Regions from separate parts of the Paenibacillus sp. T2-29 genome, predicted to be linked through region 2. Evidence: predicted binding sites of a transcription regulator. Region 2 holds the regulator's gene; the other holds the start of a gene.
What was found. The regulator NrdR, encoded in region 2, represses ribonucleotide reductase genes. The targets are predictions, from matches to a motif close to AACACNATATATNGTGTT.

Region 1: nrdI (class Ib ribonucleoside-diphosphate reductase assembly flavoprotein NrdI) is a predicted target of NrdR. The motif match lies at 6,593-6,610, and genes of this name have one in related genera.

What each region holds. Positions count from the first base shown of each region.
Region 1 covers NZ_JBREVE010000003.1:252,614-261,413, reverse strand. Annotated here, with positions in the region: gene ACU1JV_RS10820 (beta-mannosidase) at 1-1,068, opposite strand, end outside; gene ACU1JV_RS10815 (LacI family DNA-binding transcriptional regulator) at 1,276-2,343, opposite strand; gene ACU1JV_RS10810 (ABC transporter substrate-binding protein) at 2,623-4,314, shown strand; gene ACU1JV_RS10805 (MFS transporter) at 4,233-5,600, opposite strand; gene ACU1JV_RS10800 (GNAT family N-acetyltransferase) at 5,603-6,163, opposite strand; gene ACU1JV_RS10795 (DUF2500 family protein) at 6,223-6,372, opposite strand; gene nrdI (class Ib ribonucleoside-diphosphate reductase assembly flavoprotein NrdI) at 6,777-7,136, shown strand; gene nrdE (class 1b ribonucleoside-diphosphate reductase subunit alpha) at 7,123-8,800, shown strand, end outside.
Region 2 covers NZ_JBREVE010000003.1:93,659-102,458, forward strand. Annotated here, with positions in the region: gene polA (DNA polymerase I) at 1-1,864, shown strand, start outside; gene mutM (DNA-formamidopyrimidine glycosylase) at 1,936-2,766, shown strand; gene ACU1JV_RS09940 (MntP/YtaF family protein) at 2,879-3,676, shown strand; gene coaE (dephospho-CoA kinase) at 3,687-4,283, shown strand; gene ACU1JV_RS09950 (lytic transglycosylase domain-containing protein) at 4,280-4,843, shown strand; gene ACU1JV_RS09955 (alpha/beta-type small acid-soluble spore protein) at 4,962-5,186, opposite strand; gene nrdR (transcriptional regulator NrdR) at 5,292-5,759, shown strand; tRNA gene ACU1JV_RS09965 (tRNA-Ala) at 5,890-5,965, shown strand; tRNA gene ACU1JV_RS09970 (tRNA-Lys) at 5,977-6,049, shown strand; gene ACU1JV_RS09975 (CD3324 family protein) at 6,476-6,742, shown strand; gene ACU1JV_RS09980 (GNAT family N-acetyltransferase) at 6,894-7,820, shown strand; gene ACU1JV_RS09985 (alpha/beta hydrolase family protein) at 7,817-8,800, opposite strand, start outside.

The DNA.
Region 1 (8,800 bases), 160 kb from region 2:
CGCACTGGCAATTTCATGCCGGTATCGTTCCAACGTAACTTCGGCAGCAAAGCTGTCATTCGGAATATGGTTCGCTCCCTTTGCGAATACGGGGATTCCATTCAGCTCAAAATAGAAGCTCTCCCCTGCCGTATCCCGCTCACGTATAAGACGGATCGAACGAAGTCCCGTTTTCACTGATTTTTCCGCAATTACTGCTTCCTGTGCTTGCTCCTTCAATTCGGCTACAAACGTATACTGATGCGGCTCCCCCAGCCCACGACACCACCACAGCTTCGGATCCTTCATATCCAGCTCCAGCTCTACTGTTTGCTTTCCCTTCAGAAGACGAACCGGCTTGGACCACACCCTGCCATCAGCAGAAATACACAACTCGGCATCTCTAATCTCATCTGCACTTTCAATCTCTACCATTGCTGTGAGTTCAGCCCTCTCGGTACTCACTTTGTCCTGTCGAATAAACAAGTCTCTTATGACCAAACCAGACCAAGCTTCAATTCGGACCTCTCTCCAGATCCCGCTCGTCACCAGCCTCGGTCCCCAATCCCAACCATAGTGATAGGGAGCCTTACGAGCGAAAACGCTTACTTTTTTATCGGACAAGCCACCTATCTCGGACTGATCATTCGGTGCGGGGAGTCCATAGCCCAACCTTTCCAGCTTAGGCACATCTTCCGCAATCGGAGAGCGAAAATGGATTTCAAGCCGATTTTTCCCTTGCTGAACAAATGCCTTCATATCCTGTCTCCATACCCGAAACATATTATTGGCCGATAAGACAGTTTGACCATTCACTCTTACATCTGCATATGTGTCCAGACCTTCCAGCACCAGCTCTACACATTGACATTGAAGCTGATTTGCATCTATCTCAAAATAGGCTTCATATATCCAATCCTGCTTATCAATCCACTGTACCTCCATCTCGTTCATACCGATAAAAGGATCAGGAATTTTGCCATGTCGCAAAAGATCGGTATGCACACAACCCGGCACTTTCGCACTGAGCCACTCATCACTATGTGCAACCCTAAACCTCCAGCCATCCAACCCTATCACATTAATCATCGTCGCAAGCCTCCTATAAGGATGATTGGGAACATCTGGATCACTCATTAACATAACAAAAATAACACCAAGCTAACAAATCAGTCAATTGTTTTTTTGGAACAATCGGTAAAACACAAAATAAAAGTCGCCCTCTACCCCTAAACAGGCTAAAAGCGACTTCCCTCGTCTTCACTGTGGATCGAATTCATCCCACATATCCGGACATCAACTATATTTGATTGTGCTAAAGGGACGATCACGATCATCATTTTCCTGGCTGAGCCGTGGCGCGTGAACTTCCCGTACGAGTAAATCAGCGTGTAGCAATTTTTTTTCCACAGGTGAGTTTGGGTTCATGATGCGCCATAATAATTGGTCTACCGCCCGCATCCCCAGCAGTTCCTTATCCACTCTCACCGTGGCATAAATCGGCATTTGATCATTCGTATCGTCAAACCCGGTCACCCCGCACCGCCTCGGCACGTCAATCCCCTTTCCTTTCAGCACTTCCACGACTTGCGAAGCAGTCACATCATTAGCACAAACAAAAACCTCTGGCAGCTCATCCTCGGGCACCTTGTCCATTTCCTCAGCAAGCGCCTGCGCTCCCCCATAAATAAGGGCTTTGTTTTGCCGTAATTCTACTCCGCTCATTTCCAGTGCAGACCGAAAAGCTTCCCAACGTTCATAGAAACTGTGAGCGTCATCAATATGACCCACAAACTGAAAGTGGGCATAGCCCCTGCACAGCAAATCCTTCATTAATTCATTCATGCATGTGCGATTATCCGTGAACACCGCATCACTTAAAAATGCAGAGTCCCAATGATCCACCATGACAACCGGAATACCCATTCGATAAATGTTCAGCAATAACGTAGTTGAAATCGTTCCTACAGTGATAATCCCTTTAATGGCCTCTGGATTCAGTAAAGAAAACATATCGTCAGTTGAAGGCTCCGTTAGCGTGATCATATCCAATCCCCTGCGGTTCAGACGCTCGGAAATCCCTTCAAATACAGGTCCCCAGTACTTGGACTCCCGATTCTGGTGTCGAATATTCGGAAATAACACCAGCACCGTACCCGACCATTCTCTGGCATCTGTGTCCCGAGGCTCTACCCCAGTCATTTTGGGATGACTGCGAAAATAGCCCATCTGGGCAGCAAGCTTAACCAGCAGCGCCCTTGTCTCTTCACTCACACCGGGTTTGCCTGACAGTGCACGCGAAACAGCAAACTTTGAAACGCCCGCCGCATCCGCAATTTCCTGTAATGTTACTTTTCCACGCATCTCCTCACCCAACCCTATTCGAAATCTTTTTCTACCTTAGTCTTCTAAATATACAGGTATGCCTATAAACTGGTACCATCGTAGCATACTTTGTTTTAGATCATCAAACGATGGATTTGCACAAATCCACACCTTTCATTTAAATATGTTTGCTTAATAAAAAACAAAACACATAACAAATAAACATAAATAACTTGACGTAAGGTTCTTTATTTCCTACAATTTACTATTGAAAGCACTTACATTGTGTAAATCATACTTATTAAGGGGGATTTGCAGATGTTCACGAACAGGTCGGTACAACAATGCTCTATCCTGCTCCTGGCTTTGCTGCTGCTTGTTACAACGGGCTGCGCGAATGGCAAAGGCGGTACGGCAGAAAAGGAAGACCCCAATGACACCAGTCCCATTACATTTACGTTCTTTGGCGGTGACTCAAGCTCCAACTGGAACAACATGAAGGACGCTGTCGGGCAGGAAATAACCAAGAAAACGGGTGTTACACTCAATGCCGAACATGCTGTCAACGGTCGAGGCGAGGAAAAGTTTGCTTTAATGGCTGCTAGCGGAGAGTACCCTGATCTCGTGTACCCCAAAGGAGACATTGGAAAGCTGGTCGATGCCGGAGCACTCATTGACTTAACCGACCTGATTGATAAATACGGTCCTAACATTAAGAAAGTGTATGGAGATTATTTTAACCGTATTAAATATAGTAGTGAAGATCCCGCCATTTACACCATCCCAACCAATTTGGGCGTAGATCACATCGCGTTTGATGCACAAGCAGGCTTCGAAATCCAGCATCAAGCCCTTAAGAAGCTCGGATACCCCAAAATTCGCACCGTTCAAGATTTTGAAAAAGCACTTAAAGATTATGTCGCCAAATACCCTACTACTAATGGCCAGCCTACCATTCCCTTATCGCTCGATGCCGAGGACTGGAAAATGCAGATTACTGTGACAAACCCGGCAGTTACGGCTACAGGTGGACCAGACGATGGCGAATATTATATTGATCCTAAAACACACAAAGCCACTCTTCACTACAAACGCCCAGAAGAGCGAGAGTATTTCCGTTGGTTAAACCATATGTACAATGAAGGTCTGTTGGATAAGGATACTTTTGTACAAAAAAGCGATCAGTACAAATCCAAAATCGCCGCAGGTCGTGTCATTGGACTGATTGATCAGGAATGGAACTACCAGGATGCCGAAAATGCGCTCAAGGCAGCAGGTAAGGATGAATACACCTACTCCCACTTTCCAGTCACTTTAAATGAGCAATACGAGGATCATTCCCTCCAGCCCATTGGTTTCGATACTGCGTCCGGGATCGGCATCACAACTTCATGCAAAAACCCGGTGCGAGCGATCAAGTTTCTGGACTTCCTGGCCTCGGACGAAGGACAAATTTTGCGTAATTGGGGAATTGAAGGCCAGCATTACAATGTAGAGAATGGCAAACGAGTCATTCCTGCAGCTGTGCAAGAACGCAAAAACAAAGATAATGCTTCTTTTAGCAGAGAGTCAGGTATCGGTTTGTATTGGATATGGGGACCACATTACGGCGATAGCGTTAAAGACCCTACTGGCAACTATTACACAACCAATTATCCGGAGATGATTACCGAAAATTATAGTCAAGCGGAAAAAGAATCCCTTCAGGCATATAAAGCCCGGACATGGAAAGACTTATTCCCGAACGAAAAGGATTTTCCGGTAAAAGAGTGGGGAGCCGCCTACAACATGCCTGTTCCGACCAATACAAATTACAATGTTATTTATCAAAAGTCGCAGGACATTGTACGCAAACGGATTCCTGAGGCCGTACTCGCCAAGCCAGATCAATTCGATGCCGTGTATGACCGCATGCTCCAAGAGCTGGATCAGGCGGGTGTACCAAAGGCTGAAGAAATCTTCACTGGCCTGATCCAAAATCGTCTGAAGCTATGGTACGGGGAGAAGTAGAGTCTGATTGCTAATGAAGGTGCATAGGGGCTGACAGCCAGAACCTGTTTAGCCCTTTTTGCACTAAACATTCTGCTTTGTTGCTTTTTCATTCCAAGAACTATTTTTCCTTGACCCCCGATGGACATAAAGCAACAAAAAGTTGGGATCAATGCGATCCCGCCACACAGCATCCACGATATCTGAATAGGTGTTTGATCTGAAGCAAGATTGGTAAAATTACGGCTTACGATGCCTGTCACGATTAAACCTATACACATGCCTAGTTGGGAAATGGCAGAATCCAGAGATAGCAGTGTTGAACGATACTCATTAGAGATCCTTTTGTTCAGAAAAATTTGTTTGGCAACCGGATACATCCCTCGCCCAATTTCATAGATTAAAAAGGTAAGCAGTACAGGATAAAACGTGTTGAAAGCACCCGCTAAAATGAGCCATATCCCAATCATCCCGCAAGCATACATGAGTATATGTACATCACTATAACGGGCGCCTAGCTTTCGAACCAGATAGCTTCCCAAAGTCATACATAGTGAATAACCTGCCTTGATCAATCCCATAATCCAAATCCCTTGTTCAGAAAGACCGACCAGACGTGGCTGTTGAAATGTATTCCCCGCCGAGTTTGAAAAGCTGATAAATAAACCAATGATAAACACAATCCAGATCGACTTATTTTCAAAACCGATACGGACACTTTCCCCGATAATCGTTTTAATGTGAGTAGTTGATGCTTTTCGATGGATAATATTCTTCTCATCCATATAAAAGCAGCATAGAAATATACATAGGATAATAGATACAATGCTGGCTGCCCAGGGAAGTGAATAGTTAAAAGCTGCGAGGAAGGCCCCCAACAGACCGCAAATAAATCCCGAAATGTACTGTATACTGTTAGAGGTTGTAAAAAGAACTTCCATCGGCTTATCGCTGTTTTCCACAACCCAGGATTCCAACGAGCCTGATTGCAAGCATATTGCCAGACCCCCAAAGACTTGTGCGAACACAAGCAGCCACATGTGATCTACCCAAACGAACAACACACTGTAGACTAGAAAACAACAAAGCCCCAGAACAACAGAAATTTTCCTTCCATACTTGTCTGCAATAGCCCCTGTTGGTATTTCAAACAGAAAAATACTTACAAAGAATACAACCAGCAAGAAATTCGCACTTTGCAGAGAAAGTCCTTTAGCTAATAGAAATAGAATAAGCGTAGTTCCCGTGATTTCACTCATAAAAAATTGCAGAAAGCTGACGGAGTAAAATAGCTTATGTGGCCTCACTTTCAGGATTCCTTTGTTTTCTCTACAGCCTCATACTCACTTCGCAACATTCCCATCTGAATAATGTCATAGTACTGTCCTTCCCTGAATAGCTTTTCCCGTAGCCGCCCTTCCTCCTTGAAGCCACATGCCAGATAGCAACGATATGCACGTTCATTGAACGCATACACCTCCAGTTCCAGCCGATGCAGGTTCAGCGAATGAAACGCAAATTTTTGTATCAGCCGGATTGCTTCCCGCCCATAGCCCTTGCCCAGGTCACCGTCACGCCCGATTACAATCCCAAGGGTGGCATGCCGATTCACCCAGTTAATTTTGAATAAATCGAGTTGTCCAATATAGTCCAATGTGTCTTTATGAGCAATGATAAAGCCCTTGATCTCAGAGTTGCCGTCAATCATCATCTGTACAAACGATTCACTATTAGCCAGTGAATGCGGATAGATAAATACGTCGCTTAAACCATGTGTGATTTCCGGGTCATTGACCCATCTTCGGATATCAGGTATATCCTCCTGACGGTACTCTCTTAAAACAATTTGTGCTCCAATGATATGTGGCATCGTCAGCTTCCTCCCTATATGTATTTGTTCTGGTAATACTCTAACACCTCGCCATCCCTTTACGCTCCCATTAATCTCACAAACTCCAGAAAACGTGTACCTTTATAATGAACCTCCCCGCGATCCCCGATTACAATCATTCCGAAATCCGAACCCTTTACCTTCAGCTCCTTACGTTCACCCCCTCCATAAAACCACTTTCCAGCCACTTCATCCTTTCTACAGTAAAATGTAAATTTTACATTCTATTGCCCATTGACAAATCGTACATCTCCAGCCTCAAAAACTCCAATACTTTTTTAACATACTTACGAAAAAAAAGTTCTTTCGCTCTTTTCCGCACCCTGCTTGGACTTACACCGGATCTAGGTCATCTGAGCCTCTCTAGACCGATTGACAAAACTATATATAGATATAAAATAGAGAATGTACTCTAAATATAGTGTAAAAAACGTATTTATGCCCGATATCTTGAAGATAAAGGTATGAAAATACATGTAAATATAGAGTCAAAAATCTTAAATGGCGCAGCCAGCAAGGGATTACAGCTATAATGGGTCTCTTGGCAATGCCGTTTTCTTTTTTTCGTTAATTGTTAAGGAGGTTGCACACCATGCTGATTGCTTATGATTCCAAGACCGGCAATGTAAAAAGATTTATAAACAAGCTCAAGCTTCCGGCTGTTCAGATTGAGGAACAAATGACTATAGAAGAACCTTACGTACTCATTACATATACAACCGGGTTTGGACAGATACCTGAGAGGGTATCTTCATTTTTGAAAAAAAATGCACAAAACCTTGTTGGTGTAGCTGCAAGCGGCAACCGTAACTGGGGTGATAAATTTGCCAAAAGTGCGGATTTGATTGCCGACCATTATAATGTCCCCGTGATTAGCAAATTTGAATTATCTGGAACGTTCGGAGATGTAGAGCGTTTTAAACAGGAGGTGAGCCGAGTTGCGGCATATTGAATTGAACAACATGTTGATGAAACGCGATACAGACGGCTTTTTCCAATTGGAAAAGGACCAAGAGGCTGTAGCAGAATTTATGAAGGAAGTTCAAGAACGGAGTTTGAAGTTTGCTGACACAGCTGCTCAAGTGCTGTATATGATTGAGAATGATTATTACGAAAATTTCTATAACAGCTACACGGCTGATGAAATTAATGATATTTTCCATATCACTCATAGCTATAATTTTAAATTTCCTTCCTATATGGCAGCATCCAAGTTTTATACCGATTATGCAATGAAGAGTAATGACCGTAAAGTCTACCTGGAACACTACCCTGACCGGGTGGCTGCTGTCGCCCTGCATTTGGGACGCGGCAACGCCGATACGGCCCGCCTGTTGTCCCGCTCGATGATGGAGCAACGTCTCCAGCCAGCTACACCAACTTTCCTGAACGCTGGCAAAAGCCGTCGTGGGGAATTGGTATCCTGTTTCTTGCTCGAAATGGACGACTCTTTGAACTCAATCAACTATGTACTGAACACTTGCATGCAATTGTCCAAAATTGGCGGCGGTGTGGCGGTTAACCTGTCGAAGCTGCGGTCACGCGGTGAGGCGATTAAAGGTGTAGAAGGCGCAGCAAAAGGCATTATGCCTGTGCTGAAGCTGATGGAAGATGGTTTCTCCTACGCGGATCAAATGGGGCAACGTAAAGGCTCTGGCGCTGCCTATTACAACATATTCGGATGGGACGTGCTGGAGTTCCTAGATAGTAAAAAAATCAATGCTGATGAAAGAGTACGTCTCAAGACACTTTCGATCGGATTGCTGGTGCCAAACCGCTTCTACAAGCTGGCTCAAGATAATGAACCTCTGCATGTATTTGCACCTTATAGTGTGTTCAAGGCTTATGGAACGCATTTGGACGACATGGATCTGGATGAAATGTACGACACACTGCTCGCCGACGATCGAGTAAAGAAAAAAGTAGCGATGAGCGCACGTGATATGCTGACGAAAATTGCCATGATTCAGTTGGAGTCTGGCTATCCATATATTATGAATAAGAGTAACGCAAATCAGGCGCATGCTCTTAAAAACGTGGGCCAAATCAAAATGTCAAACCTGTGCACGGAAATCTTCCAGCTACAGGAAACTTCTGAGATTGCCGATTATGGACAACAGGATATTATTCGCCGGGATGTAAGCTGTAACCTGGCTTCCCTGAACATTGTAAATGTGATGGAGCACGGCAAAATCCGCGAGTCCGTTCACGAGGGTATGATTGCTCTCACTTCGGTCAGCGATATGACCCAAGTGGCTAATGCACCAGGTGTTGCGAAAGCGAACCGTGAAATGCATTCCGTTGGTCTGGGTGTCATGAATCTGCACGGCTACCTTGCCAAGAACAAGATTGCATATGAAAGCAATGAAGCGAAGGATTTTGTCCGTACCTTCTTCATGACGATGAACTATCATTCCATCGAAAAGAGTATGGAAATCGCAAAAGCAGCCGGACAAAGCTTTTATGGATTTGAGGAATCGGATTATGCGACAGGTGTATATTTTGACCGATATCTGAACACAGATTATCGTCCGACAACGGCACGTGTGCAAGAACTGTTCAAGGATATTTATATTCCGACTCAAGCAGACTGGGACACACTTAAAGCAGACGTCA
Region 2 (8,800 bases):
AGAGACGGCTGGACCAGCTCTGGCGAAACTGGAGTTCAAGTCCCTGCTGGAGCGTTTATCCTTATCGGGCGAGGTTGGCAGTGCTGAAGTTGGCGTAGAGGAAGCCGCGGCAGACGTGACTGTGCTGGATGAAGAGCGTATCAGCGAATTGGTAGAAGTGCTGAATAACATAAATGTGCTGCATGTGGAGACGCATGGTGATAATCCGCATCATGCTGAAATTGTAGGCTTAATATTTGCCGCAACGGGGCGGCAGTTCTTTATGACACTGAATGTTCTACAAAGTGATGCAGCTACCCCTATTCGCGAATGGCTTGCCGATCCTGAACGCAAAAAACGCGGTCATGATTTGCACCGTACAGACTTGGCTTTACACTGGCATGGAATTGAGTTTGCCGGAGCCGAATTTGATGTGCAACTGGCCGGATACTTGCTAGACCCGACAGACGCGAATCAGACGTTGAGTGGACTGGCAGCCAAGTATGGCTTGTCATCGATTCGTCCAGATGACGAAGTGTTTGGTAAAGGAGCTAAATATAAAGTTCCTGACGTGGATGTACTATCCGATCATGTGGCACGTAAGGCAGCGGTGATCGAAGCATTGGTACCTGTGCAGCAGGCGGAACTGGAAAAGACGGAAATGCACAAGCTGTTCCATGAGCTGGAGATGCCGTTATCACGCATTCTGGCGGATATGGAGAAGCAGGGGATTTTGGTGAATGTAGAGGAACTGCGCGCTTTGGGTAAAGAATTTGAAGCCCAGATTGCAACGTTGGTGGGTGAGATCTACAGCATTGCAGGGGTAGAGTTCAATCTTAATTCGCCCAAGCAGTTGGGTGAGATTTTGTTTGATAAACTGGGTCTGCCAGTTATTAAAAAGACAAAAACCGGGTACTCGACCGATGCAGAGGTACTGGAAAAGCTTGCTCCATATCATGATATTGTGCAAAATATTTTGCAATATCGCACCATTGCCAAACTCCAATCGACGTATGTCGAAGGATTGCTTAAAGAAATTTCGGAGAAGACAGGTAAAGTGCATACGTATTTCCGGCAGACGGTTGCGGCAACCGGACGCTTGAGCAGTCAATTTCCGAATTTGCAGAATATCCCGATCCGTCTCGAAGAAGGACGCAAAATCCGCAAAGTATTTGTTCCCTCGGAGCCGGGCTGGTCGATTTTGGCGGCAGACTATTCACAAATCGAGCTGAGGGTGCTGGCTGATATTTCGGATGATGAGCGTTTGAAAGAGGCTTTTGTCCACGATATGGACATCCATACCAAGACCGCATCCGATGTGTTCGGTGTACCAGCAGAAGCTGTAGATTCCGATATGCGCCGTTCCGCAAAGGCGGTCAACTTTGGGATCGTTTACGGGATTAGCGACTATGGTCTGTCGCAAAATTTGAATATTACGCGGAAGGAAGCGGCTCGCTTTATCGACCAGTATTTTGACGTGTTCCAAGGTGTTCGCCGTTACATGGATGATATTGTGAAGGATGCGAAGAGGGATGGATACGTAAAAACGCTGCTGGAACGCAGACGATATTTGCCTGAGATTAACGCCAGCAATTTCAACCAGCGTTCGTTCGCTGAGCGTACAGCGATGAATACGCCGATTCAAGGTACCGCAGCCGATATTATCAAGCTGGCGATGGTGCAGATGGACGCAGCGCTGCGTGAACGCAATCTTCGCAGCCGCATGCTGCTACAAGTACATGATGAGCTTGTATTCGAGGTTCCGCCTGAGGAAATGGAGACGATGAAAGAGCTTGTCCCGGCTACCATGGAAGCTGCATTAAAATTGGCTGTACCGCTTAAAGCGGAAGTCAGCTATGGCAGCAATTGGTATGAGGCCAAGTAAGATATTTCAATGAGCAGATAGTCCCAATTTGACGTTGCTTCCGTTATAATATAGGGTGAGGTGAAGACATCATGCCGGAATTACCGGAAGTAGAAACCATTAAACGAACACTAAACGAGCTTATCGTTGATAAACATATAGATCATGTAACCGTAAATTTGCCTCGTATTATCCAACGTCCCGATGATATCCACGCATTTGCGATGGAATTGGCCGGCCACCGGATTACAGGAGTGGAGAGACGCGGTAAGTTTCTTCGGATTTTGCTGGACGGGCTGGTGCTTGTCTCCCATCTTCGAATGGAAGGACGCTATGGATTGTATTCACAAGATGATCCTGTGGAAAAGCATACCCATGTCATCTTTCATTTTAAAGATGGTACGGAGCTGCGTTATCAGGATGTGCGCCAGTTCGGCACGATGCACTTATTTCCGGCAGGACAGGATTTGCTGGAAAAGCCGCTAAACAAACTCGGTTTGGAACCGATGGACGAGGCTTTTACACCTGAAGTGCTGCGTGCCGCTGTTGGAACTCGTTCGACTTCGATCAAGGCAGCGCTGTTAAACCAGTCATATGTAGTAGGCATCGGGAATATTTATGTAGATGAATCGTTATTTAAGGCAGGGATTCATCCGGCACAGCCAGCCAAAAGCTTAACGGATAGTCAATTTCGCATACTGCATGAAGCTATTGTCTCCACGCTGGGCGCGTCGATTCAGGTTGGTGGCTCGTCCATCAAATCATTCGTCAACGGACAGGGCAAAACGGGCGATTTCCAGCATCAGTTGCAAATTTATGGACGTGACGCGAAGCCTTGCATGAACTGTGGTACATTGATCGAAAAATCCGTCGTAGCCGGACGTGGCACACATCATTGCCCGGTCTGCCAGCCTTTGCGCTAAACAGGCACAGTCACCCCAAGCCCATCCCTCTCATATATTGTTCCAAGTACCAATACTGCGAAGGAAGTAGGTTGCTGTAAGGCCCAGCCTTCGCAATGGGAGGGAATTTGGAGTGGCAAATCATTGGGGAGCCCTGCTGTTACTGGCATTTGCACTAAGTTTGGACAGTTTCGGAGTCGGTGTTACATATGGTCTGCGCAAAATGAAAATTCCACTGTTGTCGATTGCGATCATCTCAGTATGTTCAGGTTTAGTGATCGGCATATCCATGCAGCTCGGCGCATTACTATCTCGTGTCCTGTCCCCTGTATATACGACGGTTTTCGGTGCTGTCATTCTGATCTGTATCGGCTGCTACTCTTTGATTCAGGCTCTGCACCGCAAGGAAGATTTGACGGAGGAAGCAGCGGAAGTCCCGGGGAATCTTCACCTTACGGAACAGGTTGATTCAGGGAATATATCAGCACTTGCTGAGAAAAAAAGTGCAGAGGATGCCAATACAGAGTCTCTAACCAGCTCAGGAAAAGGCCTACCGACAGAAACCTCTTTGGAGCTACAGCAAGAGGAGCGAACGTTATTTTCGCTGGAGTTCCGCAAATGGGGGCTTGTTATTCGGATTCTTCGAAGCCCGTCTGCTGCAGATATGGACCGTTCCGGCAGTATATCTGCTACCGAAGCGGTTTGGTTAGGTATTGCATTATCGGTCGATGCGTTCGGAGCAGGATTAGGTGCAGCCATGCTTGGTTTTCAGCCTCTGTCTACTGCGCTGGCTATTACGTTATTCAGTGGTGTATTTTTAATTGCTGGTATGAAGGCAGGGTTCTTCCTGTCAGCATTTCGATTTATGAAGGCGCTCGGTGTATTGCCGGCATTATTACTGATTATGATGGGCATATTGAAGCTGTTATGAGGTGAAGAGCATGAATATCGGATTAACCGGAGGGATCGCTACCGGAAAAAGCACCGTGTCGGCTCTTTTGGTCGCCAAGGGTGCGCTGCTGATCGACGCAGATGCCATTGCCCGGGAAGTCATGCTTCCGGGGCATCCGGTGCTGGCGGCGGTCATACAGCATTTTGGACAAGCTATAGTGAACAGTGACGGAACCCTGCACCGCAAAAGACTGGGAGAGATTGTATTCGGAGACCCTGTTCAGCGACAGGCACTTAACGATATTACGCATCCTGCTATTCGTGAGGAAATGCGTCTGCGCATGGAAGCTTATGAACGGGAGCAGCCGAACAAGCTTGTTTTGGCAGATATCCCGTTAATGTATGAGTCTGGGCTGGAGAGCCTGTACGAGGAAATTATGGTTGTATATGTACCACGTGATATTCAGCTCCGACGTTTGATGCTTAGAGACGGTCTGACAGAAGAGCAAGCCGAGCTTCGCCTGTCCGCACAAATGGATATCGAGCAGAAAAAAAGTTTGGCTGATATTGTTATTGATAATAGCGGAACACAGAATGAGACGGAGCGGCAAATTGATCAGTTTTGGCAGCGAAAGGGACTTGCATGAACATTTTACGTAAGAAAAGAGTCCTGCTCATTTTGTTTGTCGGATTTGTCCTGATTCTGTTCCTCAACTCAAATTGGATGTCCTGGTTTTACCCGATTCAATATAAGGATGAAATTCGGCAATATTCACAGACGTATGAAGTGGACCCATTTTTGGTGGCGTCTATTATCCGCGTGGAAACAAACTTTAAAACCAGCAAGCAGTCACACAAGGGTGCACTGGGGCTTATGCAGATTATGCCGAATACCGCCAATTGGATTATGGACAGTGCCCAGATTCAGAAGGTCCCGCTGGACAGTGTAAAGCACGAGCCTGGCACCAATATTGAGCTGGGAACCTGGTATCTGCATAACCTGTCTATGAAGTTTCAGGATAATCCTGTGGTCATCGTAGCGGCATACAATGCTGGTCCAGGTAAAGTTAAGGAGTGGCTGGATCAAGGGGTGTGGGATGGCAAAGAAGAGTCCATTAAGCAAATCCCTTTTGGTGAGACACGGCATTATGTACAGCGAGTCATCTACTATTACAGGCAATATACAAAAATTTATAATGAGTTTTAAGTGACAGGTTAATGACAATATGAGCCTTTTCGCTTTAAAATGAAAAAAGCGCAGGACAGGCTGTTTTTAGCAGCCTATCCCTACACTTTTTCGTATTACTTCTTGATTATTACCGAGATTATTGGTATTGACCTGCCAATTGTTGTTCGGCGATCGTTACGAGGCGTTTTGTGATGTAGCCCCCGATCGAACCGTTCTCATAGGAAGTCATGTTACCTTGGTATCCATCTTGAGGAATGCTGATACCCAGCTCTTGAGCGATTTCATATTTCATTTGCTCCAGAGCACCGGAGGATCTGCTGACTACCAGGTTGTTGGAGTTGCCATTGTTTCCTTGTGCCATTGTTGTTCACCTCCTCGCGACGTGGTAAACATATTATGATCCGTTTCGACAAAATTATTACTAAAAAGCTTCGGGAATTTATTGGAAAAAGGAAGTGATGAGATTATGAAGTGCCCGTATTGTGCCTACAATGGCACGAAAGTGTTGGATTCGCGACCAGCGAATGATAATAAGTCCATCCGCCGCCGTCGCGAATGCGAACAGTGTGCCAGGCGTTTTACCACCTTTGAAATGGTAGAAGAGACCCCACTGATGGTCATCAAAAAAGATGGCAGCCGTGAAGAGTTTAGCCGTGATAAAATGCTGCGCGGTCTCATTCGAGCCTGTGAAAAGCGTCCAGTATCAGTCGAGCAACTCGATCTGATCGTATCTCAGGTGGAGAACGCTATACGCAACACAGCAGCCACAGAGGTGGATAGCCAGCAGATTGGTGAGCTAGTCATGGAACAGCTCTATCCTGTGGATGAAGTCGCATACGTACGCTTTGCGTCCGTCTATCGGCAGTTCAAAGACATTAATATGTTTATGAAGGAACTGAAAACACTGTTATCCAAAGATACAGACAGCGACTGATCGCTGACTGTATCTTTTTAGGGCCGTGGTGGGAAGAGGATTATATTTTTTTTATAAAAGTATTGACACAGGGTCGAATATTTTATATGATATAGAAGTCGCTTGAAACGTTAATTCACTTACATGTGACGGGGCCTTAGCTCAGCTGGGAGAGCGCATCGCTGGCAGCGATGAGGTCAGGGGTTCGATCCCCCTAGGCTCCACCATAATTTTATATGGACTCTTAGCTCAGTTGGTAGAGCAGTTGACTCTTAATCAATTGGTCCAGGGTTCGAGTCCCTGAGAGTCCATTCTTTAGAAAAAACGGCAGAAATGCCGTTTTTTTGTTGTTCATAGATTTGTTCCCAGTCTAACCAAGGACAGGTAAGGGTTGAATGAGCGCTTATCGAGTTTGATTATAAATAGCAACCCATTGTTTGTGAGTGTAACTTTGATCGTTGTTTCAACGCAGTTCGTATTTTACAATAACATGAGTTGAGTTCCTAATTATTGAACTGGACACGAACTGGACACAGTGAAAACCAGATGATACTTGAGAGGAGGGGGAACGATGTATCCTATCATTGGTTTCGTACTCAATCAGCTCCATGCAAAGCCTGCGGAATAAACAAGGCGAAGCTTGGTGTGGAGCGAATATATTTCGCCTGAAGAATTAGTTGTTTGCAGACGCAGGCTTTGCCCTTAAAATACCAATTTATTTTAAGGAGCGAGCCGAAATGAATTATTTGAAGGCAACTGATTTGCTTCCTGATGATCTACTTAAGGAAGTTCAGCGGTATATACAAGGAGAACTCATTTATATCCCCAATCGTCCGAGTGAGCGCAGGCGATGGGGAGAAAGCTCTGGAGCAGCCTATTATTATCTCATTCGGAACGAAGAGATACGTGCAAAATTCAGTGTGGGAGTGTCCATTGACGAGCTCTCAGAACAATATGGACTGTCTACAGATCGCATTAAGAAAATCGTATATTCAAAAAAATAAAAAATAGGTGCCCACAGAGAAGATCTGTGGGTTTTTTGTTATCCACTTTTATAAGTATAACGTTACAAACATTTGATAAAAGAACTTGGCATATATCAGACCTTCCAGAATCATTACAATAAAGTCAATATAGAAGAGCAGGAGGTAAATAATGAAGTATACTCAGAAAAAATTTGAAGCACATGACTTTTTAAGGGTTGGAGATTTTTTGAAACAGTCGCTGAAAAGCAGTCCTGACCTTAAAAATTGGTTCATAGATCGCTGGAATTTCTGTAGATATTGGGGACAAATTATGCACAACACATTTGAAACATGGCCTGAGACTGTTGGAATTTGGGAGGATGAGCATAATGAAATTATTGCTGTTGTTCACCCGGAAGGAGAAGATAACATAGGTGAAGCTTATTTCCAGCTTGCTGATCGTGATTTTTCAAATGAATTTCTAAATGAATTAATAGATTATGCTGAATTGAAATTAGCTTTACATGGTGAGAATGTAGCTACTTTAGATATAATCGTAAACGAGGATGGAGAGCAACTGAAGGAGCTTTTGAAAAAAAGACGGTACATCTTGCAGGATGGGAAAGAAACGACGTCCTATATGAATGTACCGCATGATGTAAAGCTGGAATTACCAAACGGGTTTAGAATCTCGGATGCGAATGAAGTTGGGGATTTTGAAAAAGGATTTGCTCATGGAAGAGCATTCGGGTACTACAAGGGCGATTATCCAGATAATGATGTGGCTGAGCACTGTTATTTATCATTGAGAAATGCCCCTGATTATATACCGGAATTCGATGTAGTCATCCTAGACACCAATAATGAAGTTGCTTCTTTCACTACTCTCTGGTACGACGAGCTAAATAAAATAGGAATACTGGAGCCTGTAGGTACGATACCGAAGTATAGAAAAATGGGGCTTGGAAAAGCCGTTATTTATGAAGCCATAAACAGAGTCAAGGATAAAGGGGTAGAAAGAATTTTTGTGGGTTCTGATCAGTCCTTTTATCTTTCAATGGGATTCGCATTAGCATACTCTAAAGAAATTTGGCAAAATAACAACATTATCGTTTAACGCTGGCTGACATAATCGGCAAGAATTTTCAGATAGTCACCATCCACCAGTTGTCTGGGGGCGAATACGGCTGTTAAGAAGGTTAGGGACTTGGAATGCGCGATTTGTTCATTCATCATGGAATGGTCAACTTCAGGCAAATGAATGACAGACAGCAGCTCTGGAGATATCTTTTGGCGATATACTCGCTCGGTGTCTTTTACATCTACGTTCATATCTTTTCCAGCCAGCACCAAGAGTACTGGGGATTTTAAGTAGCTTAATTCTTCCGTAGAATCAGAACGAAAATTTTTGCCTATAAAGCTCCATCTTTCTTTGGGAATTATATTCTCAGGATCGGCCATGCTTAGGTACTTTTCATAGGAAGCATGTTTTTTCAGTAGTTGTAGAATCTTTTGGTCGTAGTCCAGTCTCTTTTTAATTTGCTGCGGGCTAGCTCCTTCTTGTTCCAACTCTTTCCTGGTGTTAAATTGCCCTTGTGTAATCCAATTCACGGCCGGCGATACAAGGATGCTGAATGCAATATCATGCTCCTCTTTAACGATTTTCGGAATGACCCAGCCTGCTTGACTGGCCCCCCATAGGCCGATTTTGTGCTTATCAATCATCGGTAAGGTTTTGGCCCAGTCAACTGCATATCGAATCTCCTGTGCCCGGTCCTCCATGCTCTGCTCCAGCCAATTGCCTGGAGCGCCGTTAATACCGGGCTTATTCAGGGATAAGGAAGCATAGCCCTTAGAAGCGAACCTTTCCCACAGTGGTTTGTATCCATCATCATAGGTGTCATTGATTGGACCATCTCCATGGACAAAAACAACCAGTCCAATCTTTCCCGAGTAGTTCTTAGGCAAAGCCAGTGTACCTGTTAATACTCCTTTGGGAGTCGCAATTTGTATTTTTTCTTCCATCATCTTGTAGGAATTTTGATATAAAACAATCAATATCAAGGCAACAACCAGACCTGCCACAATACCAAGGGT